DNA from 4 places in the Sporosarcina sp. OR05 genome. Region 1 is predicted to be linked to each of the others. Evidence: riboswitches for the same ligand, from Rfam matches in the RefSeq annotation. Region 1 holds a riboswitch; each other region holds the start of a gene.
The links. A riboswitch is a leader RNA that binds a small molecule or an ion and turns the genes downstream of it on or off. The one in region 1 is predicted to bind thiamine pyrophosphate.
Positions count from the first base shown of each region.

Region 1 (5,096 bases):
CGCATGGCCGACGTTCTTCGCTTGTATCTTATCGGCCTCTTCCTGCGTCAAGTTCCGGATGCCCTGCTTCGGCTCCCAGTGGTACTTCACGAGAACCGCCTCGCCTTTATCGTTCACCCATTTATACGTGTTCACCCCAGAGCCTTGCATATGGCGGTACGTCGCAGGAATCCCCCACGGTGAGAACAGGAACGTAATCATATGGGTCGCTTCCGGCGAGCGGGAAACAAAGTCGAACATGCGCTGCGGATGCGGAATATTCGATGCCGGGTCCGCCTTGAATGCATGAATCATATCCGGGAACTTCATCGCATCACGGATGAAAAAGATCTTCAAGTTATTGCCGACGAGGTCCCAGTTGCCGTCTTCCGTATACATTTTCACCGCAAAGCCTCGCGGATCCCGGGCAGTTTCAGGTGAATCCTTGGCACCGCCGACTGTCGAGAAACGAACGAGCAACGGCGTCCGCTTCCCAGCACCTTGAAACACTTTCGCCCGTGTGTACTTCTCCACCGGCTCGTCCCCGACTTTGCCATACGTCTCAAAATAGCCATGCGCCCCCGTACCCCGCGCATGAACGACACGTTCCGGAATCTCCTCACGATCGAAGTGCGAGATCTTCTCGATGAAATGATAGTTCTCTAGCGTCGCTGGCCCGCGGTCTCCAATCGTCCGGATGTTCTGGTTGTCCCTGACCGGATGCCCTTGGCGTGTCGTCAATGTCTCGCGGTGTACGTCCTGCCCCTTTTGCTCATTCTGATTCGTGTCCTTTTCATTCAAAGAAATTACCTCCTACGCTAGTCTATTGGAAGTCCGCCAATTCAAAATCGGCAGTCGTCAATGTAAATAGCCTACCCTCAATTCAATGACAAAAAACACGAACTTTCGAAAGTTGCCAAGGGACCTTCTGCATCAGTTTTTGCTATTCTTCATGTACACTGGATTTCAAGTGGTGAAATGTTTGAAAAATTTTCGATTAAAATAGGCTTTCTGTTCTTTTGCCTACTTTTCTCATGGAATTGTATCTATTTTTCATGATACATCAAAAAATCACCCAAACTTACATAGATGTACAGCTCTCCACTTTATTGACACACGGCAATAAGCACCGAGATGTCCTGGAGACTTATTATAATGAAAGAAGACATCCATCATATCGTATTGATGGAAGCAAAAACGGACACGACGGGCGTGATTATGGGTTAACAAGGGGATGCAATGATTTCCTCAAGGGAACTGACAAAAGAGACCAAAATGTGTTGCATTCCTCCAATTTTGACGGTGCTTGTGACAGAGACAAGCACTTTGAATGGGTATACAAGCAAGCATAACATACAGTACACCTACAATATTCTGAATTTACATTTACGCAATCGTAGTGAATTGACTGAATTCACGCTATCACAAGCACCTGTTTTCAAGCCCTAAATATTCACGTAACGTATGACCTTCATAATCGTTTTTGTAAATACCTCTCTTTTGCAACTCCGGCACGATTAATTCAACAAAGTCTTCTAAACTACCGGGCAATGTCGGCGGCATAAGATTAAATCCATCGGCCACCCCTTCTTTAAACCAAAGCTCCATCTGATCGACAATCTCTTCCGGTGTGCCGATGAGCGTGAAATGTCCCCCACCAGCATTCAGATACCCCAACAGCTCCCTTACTGTCGGGTTGGTATCATGAATAATTTCCAGTATCGTCTCGTACCGGCCGACTGGCCCAGTAAATTCTTCGACAGGCGGCAATGGAGGAACCTTTTCATCCAATGCCCAATCGGAGCAGTCTTGCCGGATAAACATACTCAGCTGTTTTAGAGCTGTTTCAATAGGAAGTTTCACATCTATTGCGGCTTTCTTGGCAAAAGCCTCTTCACGGCTCTCTCCCACATAGGTGACTAAGCCCGGAAACACTTTAATATGTCTGTTGTTCGCGCTTTGTCTCACTTGCTCATTTAGTTTGTCTCGAAATCTTTTGGCTTGCTTAAGATTCCATGACACTGAGTAAACGGCATCAGCATGTTTTGCGGCTAATGCAATGCCTTGTTTGGACGCCCCTGCCTGCATCGCCACCGGTTTACCTTGAGGGCTTTTCGGCGTAGTGGACGGTCCACACACTTTAAAATAGGTGCCTTCATGATGGAATGGCGAGATATTTGCAGGATTAATCAACTTCTTCTCTTCACGTTGATGCAAAAATGCTTCACTGTCCCATGAAAGAAATAATTTATTCATTAACACAGCAAATTCATCTGCCTTTTCATACCGTTCATCATGCGAGGGCAGTTGATCCATGTTATGATTTTGCGCCTCAACATCAGTCATTGACGTAACAAGATTCCAACCTACACGACCTTTAGTAATATGGTCTAAACTCAAAAGCTGGCGGGAAGCTGTAAACGGATTGGAAAAAGTGCTTGAAATCGTCGGAACTAACCCGACATGGTCTGTCACTTGGGAGATGGCTGTTAAATTGATGAGCGGATCAAACCAAAATGCCGGCAATTCACTGGAACTCTTTCCTGCAAAAGATTGATTATCCGCAAAGAATACGACGTCAAGCAAGCCCCTTTCCGCCAACTTGGCCAAGTCTTGATAATAGGAAATCTCACCAATGCGTTCAACACTTGAGTCAGGCATGAGCCAAGCAGCTTGGTGGTGCCCGCACCCATACAGCAAAACACCTAAGTTCAATTGTTTCCCTTTTTGTTCAGTCACTCTCCACACCCCCATTTGTCAATTCATTGTTAAGCCGCCATCGACTGTATAATTCTGCCCTGTAATGCCGCTCGCATGGTATGAAGACAAAAAAGCTACCATATTTGCAACGTCTTGAGGGGTTGTCACTTTTTTCAACGGCGTAGCGTTCGCAATTAATTCAAATACTTCCGGCGTTGTAACAGCACTCGCATTCGTTGTTTTCAATAAGCCCCCTGAAACGACATTCGCTTTTATACCGTATGCCCCTAACTCGGCAGCGATATTGCGTGTAAAACCGATCAATCCGGCTTTCGCTGTCGTGTATTCATGATAAGGAACGACAGGATTCTGAAACAGATTTGTTCCGATATTGATAATACTTCCATTTTGTCGTTCAATAAATTGAGGAATGACACTTTGAATGACGTTAAATGCTGCTTTTAACGTCCCATCCAACTGTCCCTGATAATCTTCCCAAGATAGTTCACTAAACGGCTTCTGCTTGACTGGATCAAATTTGAAATCGATTAATGCATTATTGACGACCACATCAATTTGCCCGAAGTATGCCGTTGCCTTTTCCACCATGCGCTCTACTTCTGCACGATTGGTGACATCCGCTTGAATCGCAATCGCATGATCTTTTCCAATCTCAAAAGCCATCTTGTCGGCTGCCTCTTTGCTTTTATTGTAATTAATGACGACCCGAAATCCTTGGCTTGCCAATGTCCTTGCGATCGTTGCCCCTAATCCTTGACTACTTCCTGTTACCAACACGACCTTTGTCATTTCAACAGCTCCTAAACATGTAATAGTTGAATAGGCAAATGACAGCTAAAAAAAATACGCAACCTTCCAAAAGGAAAGTTGCGTAAAACAAATATGACACACTAAGAAAAAGACAGAGTCATCCCTCTTCATATGTATGAATGTTCACACTTTCCTACGCTAGCATCAACTAGATCAGGTTCAAAGGGTTTGAGTTTCTACTCATCTCAGTTAAATAACACCCCTAGTGCATCCTATTAAGTTTTTAAGGTTTTGTAAAACGATTGCTGCCATTTCTACTATTCTTATGGGTTTTCATCTTAAACCATATCATACTGTATGATCCATTACAACCGGACCATTTATTACCTAATATGTTGTCCTTCCAAACGGTCATTCAATAAAGGAGCTCAAATAAAGACGCTGGGACAAAACTCTAAATAGACCGTTCCTCTGCGCTCCAAAGGCACGCTTTCCGCGGGGCGCGCTTGAGCCAATCGAACAACGAAGAGTTCGATTTGCCGTATTTCTGCGTACTTTGCGGAAATTAAGGCATCCTTGCTCCCAACGCTACGCTTTTGCTCGCAAAAGCCGTTCTGCGTAACGGCTTTCCCTGCGGGGTCTCAACATTCGCGCTACAATCCCGCAGGAGTCGGCCTTTTTCCGCTCCGACTCACTAAAGAATTTGAAAAGAAACACTGGAAAAATATTAAAAACTGCATTAAAAGGCGAATTAGCCATAATGCAGTTTTTTTATGTTATGTCCCAGCCTCTTTCGCTCCAATTATTGATCTGTTTGTTTTTGCTTTTTATTCAAATACTCTGTACGTAACTTTTCAAGATGCTGCTTTTTATCAAACTTAACAGGCTTGTTTTTTTCATGATATTTAGTCACAGCCGATTGACCTTTATAATCCAATTGATATTTTCCCACTTTGTTCACCTACTTTTTCTTTTCACGACTTTAAAAGAGAATCTATTCATCAAATAGAATGCGCATTATTTAAATGTAGTATACCATTTACCTTTATTCGCGTACTGATTGCAGGTGTAGGAACTTTACTAATAAACACTACAACCACGACATTCTTGTATACACAATTGTCATGAATTAACTAAATTTAACCTGACACAGGTACCCGTTTTTAAGAACAAAGTTGGCCGAAAAAAGAAGAGCAGCAGTGGCTGCCCTTCTCCTATACGCGCTCTCTATCGGATTAATTTGATTCACATCTTATTCTCTACTTATAGTATACCATCATCTGATTCTCATTTATAGAGTACTTTTCCCGCCACCACTGCCTTATACTTTAATACTAATACTTTTGACGGTGCCTGTGCCAGAAACAATCACGTTAATTCAAGTAATTTGAATGGTTATACAAGCAATCATAAGAAACGTGATACATACAACATCCAGATTTTATGTATATGCAATTGTAGTGAATTAACTGAATTCAACCTTGCACAGGCACCTGTTTTAAATCCATTCAGACGACGGCTAATTGTAGAATAGCTGATAAAATCAATTCCAAGCTCTTTCTTAAATGCCTCGTCTGACTGGATTCCTGCTTCAATGTCCCGATGACTATGCCATTGTGCAACATTCGCCATAATAAAGAGTTTTA
Region 1 is NZ_JANKJL010000003.1:99,119-104,214, reverse strand. It holds gene NRI27_RS07540 (catalase) at 1-780, opposite strand, end outside; gene NRI27_RS07535 (LLM class flavin-dependent oxidoreductase) at 1,402-2,718, opposite strand; gene NRI27_RS07530 (3-oxoacyl-ACP reductase) at 2,737-3,489, opposite strand; TPP riboswitch at 3,624-3,724, opposite strand; gene NRI27_RS07525 (hypothetical protein) at 4,253-4,402, opposite strand; gene NRI27_RS07520 (hypothetical protein) at 4,858-5,096, opposite strand, start outside.

Region 2 (5,096 bases), on a different contig from region 1:
TGGAACTTGTCAAAGCGAAACGCCTAAAATTGCACGATATTCGCTATATCGTACTAGATGAAGGTGATCAACTACTAGCACGAGAGTACCGTGTCATTGTGAAAAATTTAATCGACGGGGCACATGAAGATCGTCAAGTTGTCGTTGTTTCTGCAACGATTACGGACGAAATCGAACGAGTTGCCCAACAGATGATGGACAACCCGATCCGTTTAAAAGTATCACTTGAAGATATGCCATCTTCAGGCAAAGTGGTGCATTCATTCGTAAAGACAGAAGCGAGAGATAAGACAGACCTTCTCCGCGGCTTGTCGCATTTGCCAGCTATTCGAGCGCTCGCATTCATGAACAATGTCGACCAACTACGTATGAAGGAAATGAAATTGCAGTACAATAACGCGCCAATTGCTGTTTTGTATTCGTCCATGACAAAATTTGAACGCCAGCAAACGTTGGAGGACTTCCGGAAAGGAGAAATCCGAATCCTAATCGCCACTGATCTCGCGGCTAGAGGATTGGATATCCAAGGATTGACACACGTCATCCATGTGGATGTGCCGCATACGACAGAACAATATGTACACAGATCAGGTAGAACGGGAAGAGCGGGAGAAGATGGCGAAGTACTCACCTTATTATCCTATCATGAAGAACGGACTTATAAGAAATTGGCAAAGCCATTCAAACCTGTACAAAAAGTGTGGTTTAAAGGTAAATTGACCGAAGGAAATTCAAAGACAGTCAGTGGCCAAAAAGATTCGAATAAGAAAGATGCAAAGAAGAGCCAACCAAAAAAGAAATAAGAAAAAAAGGCTGGGACATACCATAAAAAAACTGCATGATGGCTAATTCGCCGTCATGCAGTTTTTTTATATTTTTCCAATGTTTCTTTTCAAATTCTTGAGTGAGTCGGAGCGGAAAAAGGCCGACTCCTGCGGGATTGTAGCGCGAATGTTGAGACCCCGTAGGGAAAGCCGTTACGTAGAACGGCTTTTGCGAGCATAAGCGAAGCGTTGGGAGCAAGGATGCCTTAATTTCTGCAAAGTACGCAGAAATACGGCAAATCGAACTCTTTGTTGTTCGATTGGCTCAAGCGCGCCCCGCGGAAAGCGTGCCTTTTGGAGCGCAGAGGAACGGTCTATTTAGAGATTTGTCCCAGCCTCTTTTGTAATTCTTTACAGTTGTGTCAAGATAATGGGTTTGTCTTTTGTTACGATAATCGTATGTTCAATTTGGGCGACAAGGGATTTATCCGGTGTGACAAATGTCCATCCATCGCCTAATTCAACTATGTTTTCCGCTTTTTCGGATACGAATGGTTCTACCGCCAATACCATACCATCGACCATTAATGTTTTATCCCAAGCGTCATAATAGTTGAGGATGTGCTGTGGTTCTTCGTGCAATGAAGTACCGATGCCGTGGCCCGTCAAATTCCGGATGACGGCGAATCCGTGTTCTTTCGCTTCGCGTTCGACTGCTTTCCCGATCTGGTTCAATTTTGAGCCGGCTTTCACTTTTGTCATTGCACGATCAAATGCCAATTTGGCAACGTCACAAAGTTTTTGCTTTTTCTCGTCAGGTGTACCGACGACGAATGAAATGCCTGTGTCCGCAAAGAATCCTTCATATGAACCAGACACATCAATATTGACAAGATCTCCGTCTTGTAGAACGGTTGATCCTGGAATGCCGTGTGCTACCTCATGGTTGACACTAATACATGTATAGCCAGGGAAATCATATTGGTCGATTGGGGCAGAAACGGCACCACGCTCAGCAAATAGACGTCCACCGAGTTCGTCAAGTTCTTTTGTTGAAATTCCAGGGACGGCCGCTTCTTTCATCGCTTCGCGAATTTCAGCGACCATTCGTCCGATTTTTTTCAACGCTTCAATTTCTTCATTTGTTTTAACAATCATTATTTACAGGTCCCTTCTCAAAACGTACTTTTCCATTTTACTATATCATAATTCCATTCGTGAAGAGGGGTGCGGGCTTGCTGAAAATACTATCGGTCATTTTAGCACTTTAACCCCTTGGTACACATTCCAGATAACAACAACTAAAAATAATAAGCCATAGATGAGCATGAATAAGAATGGGGCTAGCCCCCAGAAATCAAATTGTCCATTCATCATCGTCGTTAATCGAGACTCATAGGAAACCATTGAAAAAGTAAACAATATAAAACCTGCAATGAGCAATACAACAGGTGCGAGATGTGAAATGAGCGATCGTTTTGCATGACCTTTCACTTCCGCATCGTCCGTAATGAAGAAGACAATTGCGGGGAGTAGAAGAGGGGAAAAGAAAATACTGAAATAGCATAAGGCGGATAAGATTTTGTTATTCGACATGTGTACCTCCTGATAAATAGAAGAAGTTTTTAAAATCATCTTGCTTATATGTACTGTACCATATACAATGGTAACGACAATTGAATTACACGACCACAAGGGGTGCCGACTTGGCTGAGATTGGACGGATGTCCTGACCCTTCGAACCTGTAAGTTCATACTTGCGTAGGGATGTGGATGGAAACTGACATATACGATACGATGTCTCGGTTCTATCCGGGATGTCGTTTTTTGTTACATAAGTTTAGTGAGTGATGAGCTTTATGTAAAGTATAATACAGAATCTGGTCATACGTCTTTGTTGACACGTTGACTTTTCTTCCGTATCCCTCCGAAAACAAAAGAGGAGGAATTCGAATTGGATCGTAGTCGTTTGCAGTTTTTATTGGAAGTAGCAATATTAGGGGCAATGTCATTTGTTTTGGATAACTTAACAGTATTTAAAATGCCTCAAGGTGGTTCCGTCACCTTATCGATGCTGCCAATTATCTTAATGGCATTCCGTTGGGGCCTTAGTGGAGGTTTATTAACGGGATTGATTTCCGGTTTACTCCAAGCAGTCATCGGCGGTTACATTATTCACCCTGTACAAGGTGCGTTGGATTATTTCATCGCGTATACGGTTGTCGGTTTGGCGGCAGTAACACTTAGATGGCTTCTGAAAAGTAAAGCGGAAGGTAAAAAAGGTTCCATGGCAACGGCCATTATTGTAGGAAGCGTTTTAGGTGGATCATTGCGCTTTTTAGCACATTTTATCGGTGGAATGGTGTTCTTCGCGGAATATGCAGGTGACCAACCGGCTTGGCTGTACTCTTTAGGATACAATGCTTCTTATATGATTCCTTCCATAGTGTTATGTGCAATTGTAGCAGTGTTGTTATTCACATCCGCCCCACGGTTGATTCAAAGAAATTAAAATAGAGCAAGTGCATGTAGTGTGCACTTTGCTCTATTTTTTTTGTACACCTTTGCCTGAAAAAAGAAACATGCATGTAATGATGACTGCAGTCAAAAAGAGTGCAGCAGAAGTAATGAACAACTCTTCAATCCCGTTTCGAATCGCAATGCCAATGAATGTCCAAACAAAAACAAGATTCATCACATAATCCCGGTGATGGTACATAAAATGTAAAGCGAACGCAGTGGAAATCGTTAAGTAAAAGACTGTCCATAAAGGATCGCTTAGACCGAAACCTTCCCATTCATGATACATGAGTGTGTAACTGATGTTAGAAATGGAGGAGATGAATACCCAGCCCGTAAGGATACTAAAAGGTACTCTTCCATACAAACGATTTTCTTTCTTCGGAAACGTAAAATAATAGGTAAGTACGACACCGAGAAGAGCGAGTTCAGTTATAACTGCCCAGTTGAACAAGCTGTAATGCCATAGGAACAGCCAAATTGTATTTAACGCACAGCTCACTACGAACAGGAAAGTGATTCGATTTTTATGTTTGTTGCTCATTTGCTCGGTGATCTTATTGAAATTTACTATCCACATGAACAACAAAATGAAGATGACAATCCATATAATAAAAACATAATTTGCAGGATTAAAGAGCACAGGCAAACGGTTAACAATTTCAACGGTTGTTTGATGATTGAGGGTGAAAAAACTAGCGGCTATATTCGTAACGATGACCGTCAGAAGTGAAAGAGCCATCAAGATCATTCTAGACATAATAAAATCCTCCCATGAACAGTATACATAGGAAAAGCCCTACATGCGAATGAAAGTATGAAGTTTCCGTCACAAATCAAATATTTCGTATACCGAAAATTCGTGCTATAATTAATACAGGTTTTTATAGCAATTTTCCAAACAACGAGGGGGATGAACATGACGACAAAACTGTACAGTGAAGTATGGGATTTAGATGTGTTTTTTAAAGGGGGAAGCCATTCACCTGAGCTAAACGAACATTTGGAAAAGGTGAAAACGCAAATTGTCGCACTTGAAAACCGTATTGAGGCATTTTCTGTACCAACGAAAGTAGAAGATGCAAAAGAAGTACATGACTTACTAGAAAGCATAACAGCGACAGCGCTTAATCTTAGAGAAGCATCTGCAGTGATTGGCTGTTTTGTTGCAGCAAATACAAAAGACAAGCAAGCGTTATTGCTTCAATCAGATGTGAGTACAATCCAAGCTCGGTTTTCGACTGTTCGACTAAAGGTTGAACAAACGATCGCAAAAACGGAAGAAGATGTATGGGGAGCGTTGTTGGAAACGAAAGAGCTCTCCCAATTTACTTTTGTTTTAAATGAATGGCGGGAAAATGTTCAACTTCAACTTTCTGAAGCTGAAGAGAGCCTTATTACATCATTGAGTGTAGATGGTTACCAAGCATGGGGACAGCTATATAACCAACTTGTTGGTGATATGGAAATTGAAATGACTGTTGATAGTATGACGAAGAAATTATCTGTAGGACAGGCTAACAACTTGGCGTCTCATCCAGATGCTGCTGTCCGGAAAGAAGTATTCGAGAAACTTGAAGCTGCATGGAAAGAAAAAGAAGACTTCTTTGCTTCAGCTCTTAATCACCTCGCAGGATTCCGTTTAGCCGTATACAACAAGCGTGGATGGGATTCTGTCCTACAAGAACCGCTCATGCGCAATCGAATGAGCCAAGAAACGCTTGACGCGATGTGGGGAGCGATTCAAGCGAATAAACAACCATTCATCGATTACTTAACTACAAAAGCGAAAATGATTGGCGCTGAAAAGAT
Region 2 is NZ_JANKJL010000014.1:48,849-53,944, forward strand. It holds gene NRI27_RS15690 (DEAD/DEAH box helicase) at 1-803, shown strand, start outside; gene map (type I methionyl aminopeptidase) at 1,176-1,922, opposite strand; gene NRI27_RS15700 (magnetosome magnetite crystal formation protein family) at 2,019-2,360, opposite strand; TPP riboswitch at 2,449-2,549, shown strand; gene thiT (energy-coupled thiamine transporter ThiT) at 2,719-3,276, shown strand; gene NRI27_RS15710 (tryptophan-rich sensory protein) at 3,310-4,044, opposite strand; gene NRI27_RS15715 (M3 family oligoendopeptidase) at 4,204-5,096, shown strand, end outside.
Region 2: it holds a riboswitch for thiamine pyrophosphate, as region 1 does, so the genes downstream of both, thiT (energy-coupled thiamine transporter ThiT) here and NRI27_RS07530 (3-oxoacyl-ACP reductase) in region 1, are expected to answer to the same signal.

Region 3 (5,096 bases), on a different contig from region 1:
CTTTTTGAAATCGAATGCTTGAGTGTTCTCCATAATTGATAAGCCACCTAACAATTTTTTCTTTTGCTTCTTCCGTAGTAGACGTAATTTTACTAGACCTCCATGTGGTTGTCTATTTATGTGGCAGTTTAGTCACTACAGGTACTATAAACACCTTTGAGTCTAAATACGTTTTTCGAACCAAGTATTGGGCATGCTTGAAGTAATACAAATGAAGGTGAGTGATAGGGTGAACAAAGCTGTATTCCTGGACCGTGATGGGGTTATCAATGAAGTGTTGACAGATCGTGTGAAATTCGTGAATCGCTCAGACAAAATGTATTTTTTGCCAGGTGTAGCCGAGGCTATACGACTTTTCAATCAAACATTTGACTATGTGTTTGTTGTCACCAATCAAGGAGGCGTTGGTCTTGGTTTTATGAAAGAGGCACAATTGCAGGCAATTCATAGCGATATGATTACGTCATTGCAAAAAGAAGGGGCACTCATTCAAGAGGTAGTCTATTGTCCACATAAACCAAAATCAGGTTGTGCATGTAGAAAACCGAACAGTAAGCTCATTGAGGACTTAGCTCGAAAATATGATGTGGATGTAAAGTCCTCTTACATGGTAGGTGATACGGATACAGATATTATTGCTGGAAAGAAAGCCGGGACTAAAACGGTGTTCATTGGTAAAAGCGATCCTTTGGCAGACGCAGTATACCCGGATTTATTACAAGCAGCTCACTGGATTGTTGACGATGCTACTTAATAACGTATCATTACGCAAACATAAAAGTATGGGTACTGATAAAATGCCTATTGGGTGGAGTTAAACTCCTACTGACTATTTAACAGTAAAGGGAGGAGTTTCGCAGTTGTTGTTGAATGTTTATACATGTGTGGTACACAAATCATGACGTGTATAGAGAGGATGTATATTATGTCACAAAAAGAGCTAGCAGTGACCTTTCTCCAACAAATTGTTAGCGGAAAGATTAAAGAAGCATTTGACGATGCAATTCACACCGAGTTTATTCATCATAATGCCTATTTTGAGGCCGGCGCGCAGTCATTAATGAAAGCAATGATGGACAATGCTGAGTTAAGTCCAAACAAACAATGGACGGTTGTCCAAGTAATTGAAGAAGAAGATCGAGTCGTGATTCATTCACATATACAACAGAATACCGATGATCTTGGTGTAGCTGTAGTACATATTTTCCGATTTCAAGAAGGAAAGATTATCGAAACGTGGGATGTCGGCCAATCCGTTGTAAGTAATTCACCGAATGAACAGGGCATGTTTTAATTGTAATTAGAAAAGGAATCAAGCGATAACAGTTGCTCGATTCCTTTTGCTTTTGTTTACACCTCATTTAATCTTTAGGCGTCACTAGTTTTTCTCTCGCAGCGTCACCTTCTTTACCTCTTAGAAACATATAGAAAGACGCACCGAAAATGATGATATATCCGATGATGCTATAGACATCCGGTAGTTGTCCGAGAAAAGCAAAACCAAATAAAGCGGTGAAAACGACAGTAAAATAGTTGAATACGGAAATTTCTTTTGCTGGGGCAAATTTGTAAGCTAATGTAATGCCAAATTGGCCGATTGTAGCGGCTAGTCCAGCGAGTAATAGATATGCAGTCTGCTGCCAGGTCATGGGCTCATAATGATAAATTACGAAAGGCAACAAGATGATTGTCGTGAAACCTGAGAAGTAAAATACGACCGTGTAAAACTGCTCTCGATTGCCTAGTGCTCGTAATACGGTGTACGCTCCTCCGGCGAATATAGCGGAAAGAATGCCCGCTGCATAGGGCACGATATCAAGCGAGAATGAGGGCTTAATAATAAACAACGTACCGAGAAAGGCGACAAGTATGCTATACACTTGAAATGGTTTCACGCGTTCTTGTAAGAAGATAGCGGCAAAAACGATCGTGAAAAATGGGCTCATTTTGTTCAACATATCTGCATCCGCTAACACAAGATGATCGATTGCATAAAAGAGTAAGATAATCCCAATTGCACCTAAAACTGAACGTAATAATAGCAATGGTTGGTTCTCACGTTTCCCTATTAGTCTTTCTTTAAAATGTAGGACGAAGAATAGCGATATGAACATTGATACGCCATTTCTGAAAATGGTTTTTTGTAAAGTTGGTACATCACCTGACAGCTTGACGAACAATGTCATAAGAGAAAAGCCGAATGCGGATGCCAATAATAGTAGAATACCTTTGTTTTGGTTTGTCATAAGAAGCCTCCGGTATTTGAATACATACGAATTGTATGTTACCACAATCCATTCTTCAAGAGCAGGTACATGCTTCATTTGCTTCGAGTTGACGATTTCATCACACCAACGTGAATGTAAAGGGAAGAGGAACTCAGTGATTGTTGAAAAAAAAGTCAGACCATTCCCCTGACTTGTCAAACTCTTTATCTATGTTATAGTGAAGTTGAAAACTAAAAAGAGTTAACCACTGGGGGAGTCTTTGTGAAAGACTGAGACGTGTATGAATATGCGGACCCTTAGAACCTGATCTGGCTCATACCAGCGTAGGGAAGTGGACCGCACGTCTTCCATGGTTATTCTACGCCGATTTGCGAGCCGCTTTTTCAACGTATGTGTTGAGGGAGCGGTTTTTTGGTTTTCTACAAAAACTAGAGGAGTGGGTAAGATGACGTTGTGTAAAGAGTTACGAGTAGAGTGTGACGCAATTTTTGAAGCCAATTTCAATCATCCGTTTATTGAGGAGCTTGCTACAGGCACATTATCGGAAGATATTTTCAAAGAGTACATCCTTCAAGATTCCTATTATTTACAGCATTACGCAAAGGTACATGCATTAGCAGCCGCACAAGCAACAGATATGCACACCGTAAGACGGTTTGCACAGCATGCAGAAGGGACATGTGGAGCTGAAATCGATCTACATGAAAGTTATTTCAGCTTATTGCGCGTGACAGAACAGGATTTAGCACAATTCAAACCAGCACCAACTGCTTATGCCTATACTTCCCACCTCTATAGAGCTGCAATGGAAGGGGATTTAGCTGCAACATTAGCCGCATTATTACCATGCTATTGGGTCTATTATGAGATTGGCGAACGGTTAAAAGAGGCAACTCCGAATCATCCGATTTACGACAAATGGATTGCGATGTATAGCTCTGAGTGGTTTGAACAATCCACGAACGAACAGATTGAACGACTAAACGAACTCACAAAAGATTTAACTCAAAAACGTCGTGCGGAAATTAAAGCACATTTCATAAAAAGCTGTCACTATGAATTACAGTTTTGGGAGATGGCCTATACAAAGCAAAATTGGGATTTAGAGAAAGTGGAATTGCAAGTGTAGACAGTCGATTTTGCCAATCCTTTTCGGACGATTGTTCACTAGCTGGAAAACTTTTAGTCCTTGTACACTTACTTAGATAGGTAATGAAAGGGAGAGACGATACGACTGGATCTTCTCCCTTTCATTCTCTACGAATCAGCACAATGGAATTTGCGCTACATATACTGTAAGAACCGCGAAAAGGAGGAAAGGAAGCTGTATTATTGGTATCATCCTTATTTCGTTCATATCGCTTATCCCCAACTGCAACAAGTTGCCCATTCGACCTTAGAGGCAAACAACTTGATGGGAATCCCGAACGATTCAAATCCTTATCCGCCTGTCGATCCTACACGATTGCACCAGTCGGCAACGTATTCCATGGAGTTAACAAAGCACGCAAACCAACTTGTTACTAAAATTTCTCAGTCAACCACATTTGCAAAGGAACTCATGACGGCTGCACAAAAATCTGATCAGCGTAAAGTTGACGAAATGATTGCGTCAGTTGGAATTCCTTCGAAAGTGACTACAAAGTACACGCCGAGTGGAATCCGATTCGTACTCCATAAAGAAGTCGATGGCGCTGTTTGTTGCGAAGTATCAATGATTCTTAATTGGTAGGCATATGAAAAAGAATAAGGAGGCTGGGACAAAACTCTAAATAGACCGTTCCTCTGCGCTCCAAAAGGCACGCTTTCCGCGGGGCGCGCTTGAGCCTCCTCGTCCGCTGCGCTTCCTGCGGGGTCTCAACATTCGCGCTACAATCCCGCAGGAGTCGGCCTTTTTCCGCTCCGATTCACTCAAGAATTCGAAAAGAAACATTGGGAAAATATAAAAAAACTGCATGACGGTGAATTAGCCATAATGCAGCTTTTTTATGATATGTCCCAGCCTCGCTTTTTTGTTGCTTCAATTTACTGTATTGCATGAACCTGTTTGATAGGTGTTGCATCAGGTTTTCCGAATAAGTACCCTTGAAAAAGATCATAGCCCATTTCTTGCAAATAGCGTAAATCGCTAGCTTGCTCAATTCCTTCAGCAAGTGCAAGTGCGCCAACCTTATGTGCTAACCGCATCACATTTCTAGCGACTTTTTGCTTCTCGGCATCTACACTTACGCCATCAGCAAACTCTCTTGCAAGTTTGACGAAATCGGGTTGCATGCGAGCTAACAACTCCAAATCATTGAAACCAGTTCCTACATCATCTAGTGCATATTTTACTCCGTGCGTACGATAATAATCCAAGATGGACAGCAAGTGTGCCATATCATCGACTTTATCTGTCTCCACAACTTCAAATACGACATGCTCAGGACGAATGCCTGCTCGTTGAATTGCTGCAAACGTCGTCGCCAAACAATGTTCAGGCACATAAATGGAAGTTGGTATGAAATTGATGAAAATTAGTCTGTCTGCAACAGGTGCTGCATTTTTGATGGACTCCAATCTACATAGTCGATCAAGTGCAAACAAGCGATTGCGTTTTCTCGCGGCTTCAAAAAGGTGGAACGGAGCAATCAATTGACCTTGGTCATCAATCCCTCTACTCAACAGCTCATTTCCAACAATATGAACTTCATGATCGAGCATCTTGACGATCGGTTGGTAATGTGTACGAATTGATTTTTTCTGAATGATTGCATCAATCCAACTGGCCTCACGTTCAGATTGAAATGACTTGATTGGTTTTAATTTGTTTAAGTCTCGCATCGGATCTTCTTTGTCTGCTTTTACTGCATAAATTGCCTCGGCATC
Region 3 is NZ_JANKJL010000005.1:73,054-78,149, forward strand. It holds gene NRI27_RS09945 (MDR family MFS transporter) at 1-33, opposite strand, end outside; gene NRI27_RS09950 (D-glycero-alpha-D-manno-heptose-1,7-bisphosphate 7-phosphatase) at 230-754, shown strand; gene NRI27_RS09955 (nuclear transport factor 2 family protein) at 926-1,294, shown strand; gene NRI27_RS09960 (DMT family transporter) at 1,362-2,246, opposite strand; TPP riboswitch at 2,468-2,575, shown strand; gene tenA (thiaminase II) at 2,674-3,357, shown strand; gene NRI27_RS09970 (YuzC family spore coat inner layer protein) at 3,643-3,960, shown strand; gene NRI27_RS09975 (EAL domain-containing protein) at 4,254-5,096, opposite strand, start outside.
Region 3: it holds a riboswitch for thiamine pyrophosphate, as region 1 does, so the genes downstream of both, tenA (thiaminase II) here and NRI27_RS07530 (3-oxoacyl-ACP reductase) in region 1, are expected to answer to the same signal.

Region 4 (5,096 bases), on a different contig from region 1:
TATGGATTGAATAGACTTGCTTATCAATCGAGTTCACAAAGTTATCGATCGGATAACCAAAGTTATCACCATATCGAGACTTTCGAACCACGCTCACACTTGAACTAACTTCCTCTGACCAAACGTATTCTTACAATCGCCCACCGACACTTTCGATTTTATGCCACGCTGAAGTTTGCTGCAGCCGGACAACAAGAATTAGCCCAAGCGCCGCGCCACTCACCGTTGAAACCAAAAATGGGGGAACGAAAAAGAAGGCAGTGACCGTTGTACCCATTAAAATCTTCGCATAAGGTACTGCCAAAAGTGACGCAATCACGCCTGTACCAATCACTTCACCAATCCCAGCGAGCCACGCTTTACCAAACTGTTTATAAAATAGACCTGCCAATAACGCACCGATCATGCCACCGGGGAATGCGAGTAATGACCCTGTGCCAGTCAATACTCGAATAAGTCCCGTCAAAAATGCAATAACAACTGCGGGAATCGGTCCTAACAAGATGGCTGCAACTACGTTTACAGCATGCTGGACTGGATACGCGCGTGCTATGCCTGCGGGGAATGAAACGAATGTCGAGCCGGCAACTGCTATTGCAACAAACATCGTCATGATAACCATTTTTCGCGTGTTCATAAAGGAACCCCTTCTTTCTCTATAGATTCAGCAAACGCTTTAGTCGCCGCATAGACATCCGTTGCTCCAGCAATTGCTGAAATGACCGAAACCCCGTTTGCGCCCGCAGCAAACACAGGTGCAAAATTATCGACAGTAATGCCGCCGATGCCGACAATCGGTAAATCAGGATAAACAGACCTTGTCGTCTGAATGAACTGTGTGCCAGCTACCGGTTTTGCGTCCGGTTTTGAAGTAGTCGTGTAGACAGGTCCCATTCCGATGTAATCAGCACCCGCTTCAATTGCGGCTAGCACTTCATCCGACGTATGTGCAGACACGCCGAGTATTTTCCCAGTGCCAAGCCGTTTTCGAACAATCGCTGCCTGTTCATCTTCTTGCCCAACATGTACCCCGTCTGCATCAAGTGCTAAAGCAAGGTCCACATCATCGTTCACGATGAACGGAACACCATATTCCTTGCACAACTCTTGGCATTGTCGAGCAAATTCCAGCAATGCTTCGCCTCTTTTCGCACCCGGCCCTTTTTCTCGTAACTGAAAGCAAGTAATGCCGCCACGCAAAGCGCACTCGAGCACATGTAGAGGGTCCTGCGTTCCTGTATTCGTCGAACCCATTATGAAATATAGTGCCAGTTGCTCTTTATTCAATTATGACAACCTCCTTTGCATCCTGCTTCAATCGATTATATGCCCAGTGATTCGTTGGCCCGTGACCTCCGCCTAATTGTAAGCCATCCGATATGGCCGCTTGAATAAATACCTTCGCTTCACGCACTGCTTCCTGCAAACTTTTTCCTTGCGAAATGAATGCAGTAATTGCGGCAGAAAACGTGCAACCCGTACCATGCGTATCTTTTGTAGCAATCCGTTCTGATTTTATCGTGAATGAATAGCCGTCTGCCCCGAAGAAAAAGTCTTCCGCAAACTGCGCATCATTGCTATGTCCTCCTTTTAAAATGACCGCTTTTGCCCCTGAACTAAGAATCCGGTTCGCTGCTTCTTCGTAATCAGCTGTCGACTGAATCGTCATATCCGCAAGCACTTCCGCTTCCGGAATATTTGGCGTGACGAGAGTAGCAAGAGGAAGTAAATGTGCTTTCAAAGCAGTAACGGCTTCATCTTTAAGTAAAGATGCGCCACCTTTTGCGATCATCACTGGATCAATCACGAGGGGTGGGCAGCCATTGTTCCTTAATGAAACTGCTACCGCCTCAATAATGTCGGCTGAAAATAGCATCCCTGTCTTCACGGCTCCTACTGAAAAATCGTCCAGCACAGCTTGTATTTGAGCAGTTACACCTGCCGCCTCAATCGGGTAGACACCGTGTACGCCTAACGTATTTTGTGCAGTAACAGCCGTTAACGCGGACGTTCCGAATACACCAAGCTCTTGGAACGTCTTCAAATCCGCCTGTATACCAGCCCCCCCGCCACTATCTGAACCTGCAATCGTCAAAGCTACTGAAGTCATAGCAAATCCTCCTCTGTTATTGCATAAAGTGCGTTCAATAAATTCACAGCAAAGTCTCCTGGTCCAGTAGATAGTGCCGCTGCCTGTTCACCTGCTCTTTTATAAATAGCCAAAGCGTTTTCCGCTGCTTCCAACTTGTGATCGTCTGCCACTGCAACAAATGCAGCAACGACCGCACTTAACAGGCAACCTACGCCTGTGACACGTGTCATAAGTGAATGGCCCCCAGCAATTCGCACGACCTTTTTGCCGTCTGTAACAAGATCCTCAACACCGGTCACTGCAACAAGACAGCTGTATCGCGTCGCCACTTCAAGCGCGAGCTGTTCCAAATCTGCCTCTCCATCTCCTGCATCAACCCCTTTTGCTTGCCAATCAATTCCTGCAATTGCTGCAAGTTCCCCAGCGTTGCAACGAATAAGGGATACAGGCACTTTCTCTAAAATCGATAGGACAGCGGCTTTTCGGAATGAGGTCGCTCCAGCACCGACTGGATCGAGGATGACCGGAATGCCATTAGCCGCCGCACGCTCCCCAGCAAGGCACATCGCCTCAACACTGACCGCTTTAAGCGTACCGATATTCAATACGACAGCTGATGAAACAGCCGCCATATCCGCTGCTTCTTCAACCGCATCCGCCATGACAGGGGAAGCTCCTAGTGCAAGCAAGCCATTCGCTTGGAAATTCGCAACAACAATATTCGTAATGCAATGAATCAACGGTTTTTCGTCTCGTAGTTTTTGTAAATACATCGTCAACATACCTCCATATATGCAAAAAAGCCGCTCCTGACAGGGCGTCAAGAAGCGGCTTGCAAATTCAATGGATAGAAGTTGCGCACCCACTTCCCTCCGCTGGTATCAACCAGATCAGGTTCAAAGGGTCCGCGTATTCATACACGTCTCAGCCTAGCGCATTGCATGTTTCATTTGCTATCAGCTCTGTCCGGTATCTAATGTTTCACCATGATATACGCATAGTGAACATGAAATCGGTACGAGTGTTTTGCAAATTTACACACGTGCATAAGGCACCCCTAGTGGCAATTTTACGATTTGTTTTCAAAATTACTATAACATAGTTTCACAGATTCGCAAGAAGGGCAAGGAAATAGTAATGGGTACATTCAAGCATGTTGATGCATATAAGCATACGCCATGTACGCGGATAGTGACTGGGACGCACAATCGTTAATGGAAAGATCGTTCACTTTCGCATAAGCTGTTCAATTGATTGGTACGTTATGTTTAGCGATGTTGAAAGTTCCCCAAAATAGAGGAAAAGGGAGGCGCAAACATGTTATTTGAAATACAGTCTGTAAAGCATGAACATGATTTGATTTCATTCACATGGAATGATGTCGGAGGTTTTTACAACGTGTATAAAGATGGTGAACATGTCTATGAAGGAACCGTGCCGGAATTTCAAGACGGGGATTTCAAACATGGTAAATTCTATCATTACATGGTAGAACGTGTTGAGGATAATCAAGTCGTCGATGTCATTGCATTGCAAACGTCTGCTTTTGCTGAAGAAAAGAACGTCGAGAATCCCTTGCAATCTCTTGTCATGACGACAATCGTAGCGAAAACGCAAATCGCCTTGTCATGGGAAGGTATGAAGGACATAGAAGAATACGGCATTTATCGGAATGGAAAATTTGTAAAGATGGTCAACACAAATTGGTACATCGACCGGGATATTGACATGGACGAATCATACGACTATATGATTCGAGCAAGACGTCCGCTTGAAAAATCAGAGGAGCGTTTGACATCCGTTAAATCGGTTTTGTCTAATGTGTTTGGTTCGCTGCATCCCAATTCATCACGTAAGGAAGCTGCTATTGAAACATTTTCGACCGTCAAGTGGATCGGCAAGCCGCGAGAGCTTTTACAGCCAGTGAATGAAAGGGAAAAGACGTTGCATCCTATAGATCGATGGAAATTACGTTATACAACGTTTCTTGCAGAGGAATGGGTACGGAATCCAAATTTGTTGTCACCCAATCATTATTTCAAAGGAGACGCCCGTGACTTTGATCCGAATGGCGATGGTTTTCGTACGCGTGTCGATATTGAGCTCGCGTACGATGAAAAAGGTGAACCGCTGACGTTTACAAAAGAGGTAGGTCCGTCAATTGCATATGACCATTTAAAAAACTTCCGGGAAAAAGCACGAGCTTCTTCAGACGGGATTACGCTGCAACGCAAAGATCACAAAAAAGGAGAATCCGGATTTCTTCTCGAACATGCAGTAGGCAATCCATTGACAACAGCGCCACTCATTGACTATGAAGTGTCTGCAGTGTTTAAACGGCATGGAACGTTCGATATGTGCGGCTATTTTGACCCAGCACCCCATCATGAAATTTACTTGATGAAGGGGAGAGGGGAAGCGTGGAAGCCAGTGTTACAAGTTGAAAGTAGAGGACTTGCCTTCATGTCGGATGCAATTGCCTATCACTATTGGCGTTGTTCAAACTTTGAGTAATCATTCTGCTGAAATCAATCAACATTTTTGACAACTTAGAATATCTTTGGTACATTTATCTTGAATTCAAGATATCTTAATTCGAGATATTGGTAAGCGGTACTAACAAGAAACGACTGCTACTAGGCTGAATTTTGCAGTGGGTAGCTCATTGTGAGCAGTTCCTCGACCAATTGGAAGCGTAGATCATACCGTTTCATGTACGAGAAGTAAATCGAAAGGGGGGAGCATGATGAAGCACGTCTTTGAACAAGGAACATCTAAACGGACATTTTTGCTGTTGCACGGAACAGGGGGAAACGAACACGATCTGTTACCGTTAGCAACATTGATAGACCCGGATGCTTCGGTGTTAAGTGTCCGAGGTAACGTGTTAGAGAATGGTATGCCTCGTTTTTTCAGAAGACTGGCAGAAGGCGTTTTTGACGAAGAAGATTTAGTGTTCAGAACGAATGAATTACATGCGTTTTTGGATGAAGCAGCTGAGAAA
Region 4 is NZ_JANKJL010000004.1:56,979-62,074, forward strand. It holds gene thiW (energy coupling factor transporter S component ThiW) at 131-637, opposite strand; gene thiE (thiamine phosphate synthase) at 634-1,254, opposite strand; gene thiD (bifunctional hydroxymethylpyrimidine kinase/phosphomethylpyrimidine kinase) at 1,280-2,110, opposite strand; gene thiM (hydroxyethylthiazole kinase) at 2,107-2,865, opposite strand; TPP riboswitch at 2,943-3,161, opposite strand; gene NRI27_RS08750 (DUF3238 domain-containing protein) at 3,410-4,606, shown strand; gene NRI27_RS08755 (alpha/beta hydrolase) at 4,839-5,096, shown strand, end outside.
Region 4: it holds a riboswitch for thiamine pyrophosphate, as region 1 does, so the genes downstream of both, thiM (hydroxyethylthiazole kinase) here and NRI27_RS07530 (3-oxoacyl-ACP reductase) in region 1, are expected to answer to the same signal.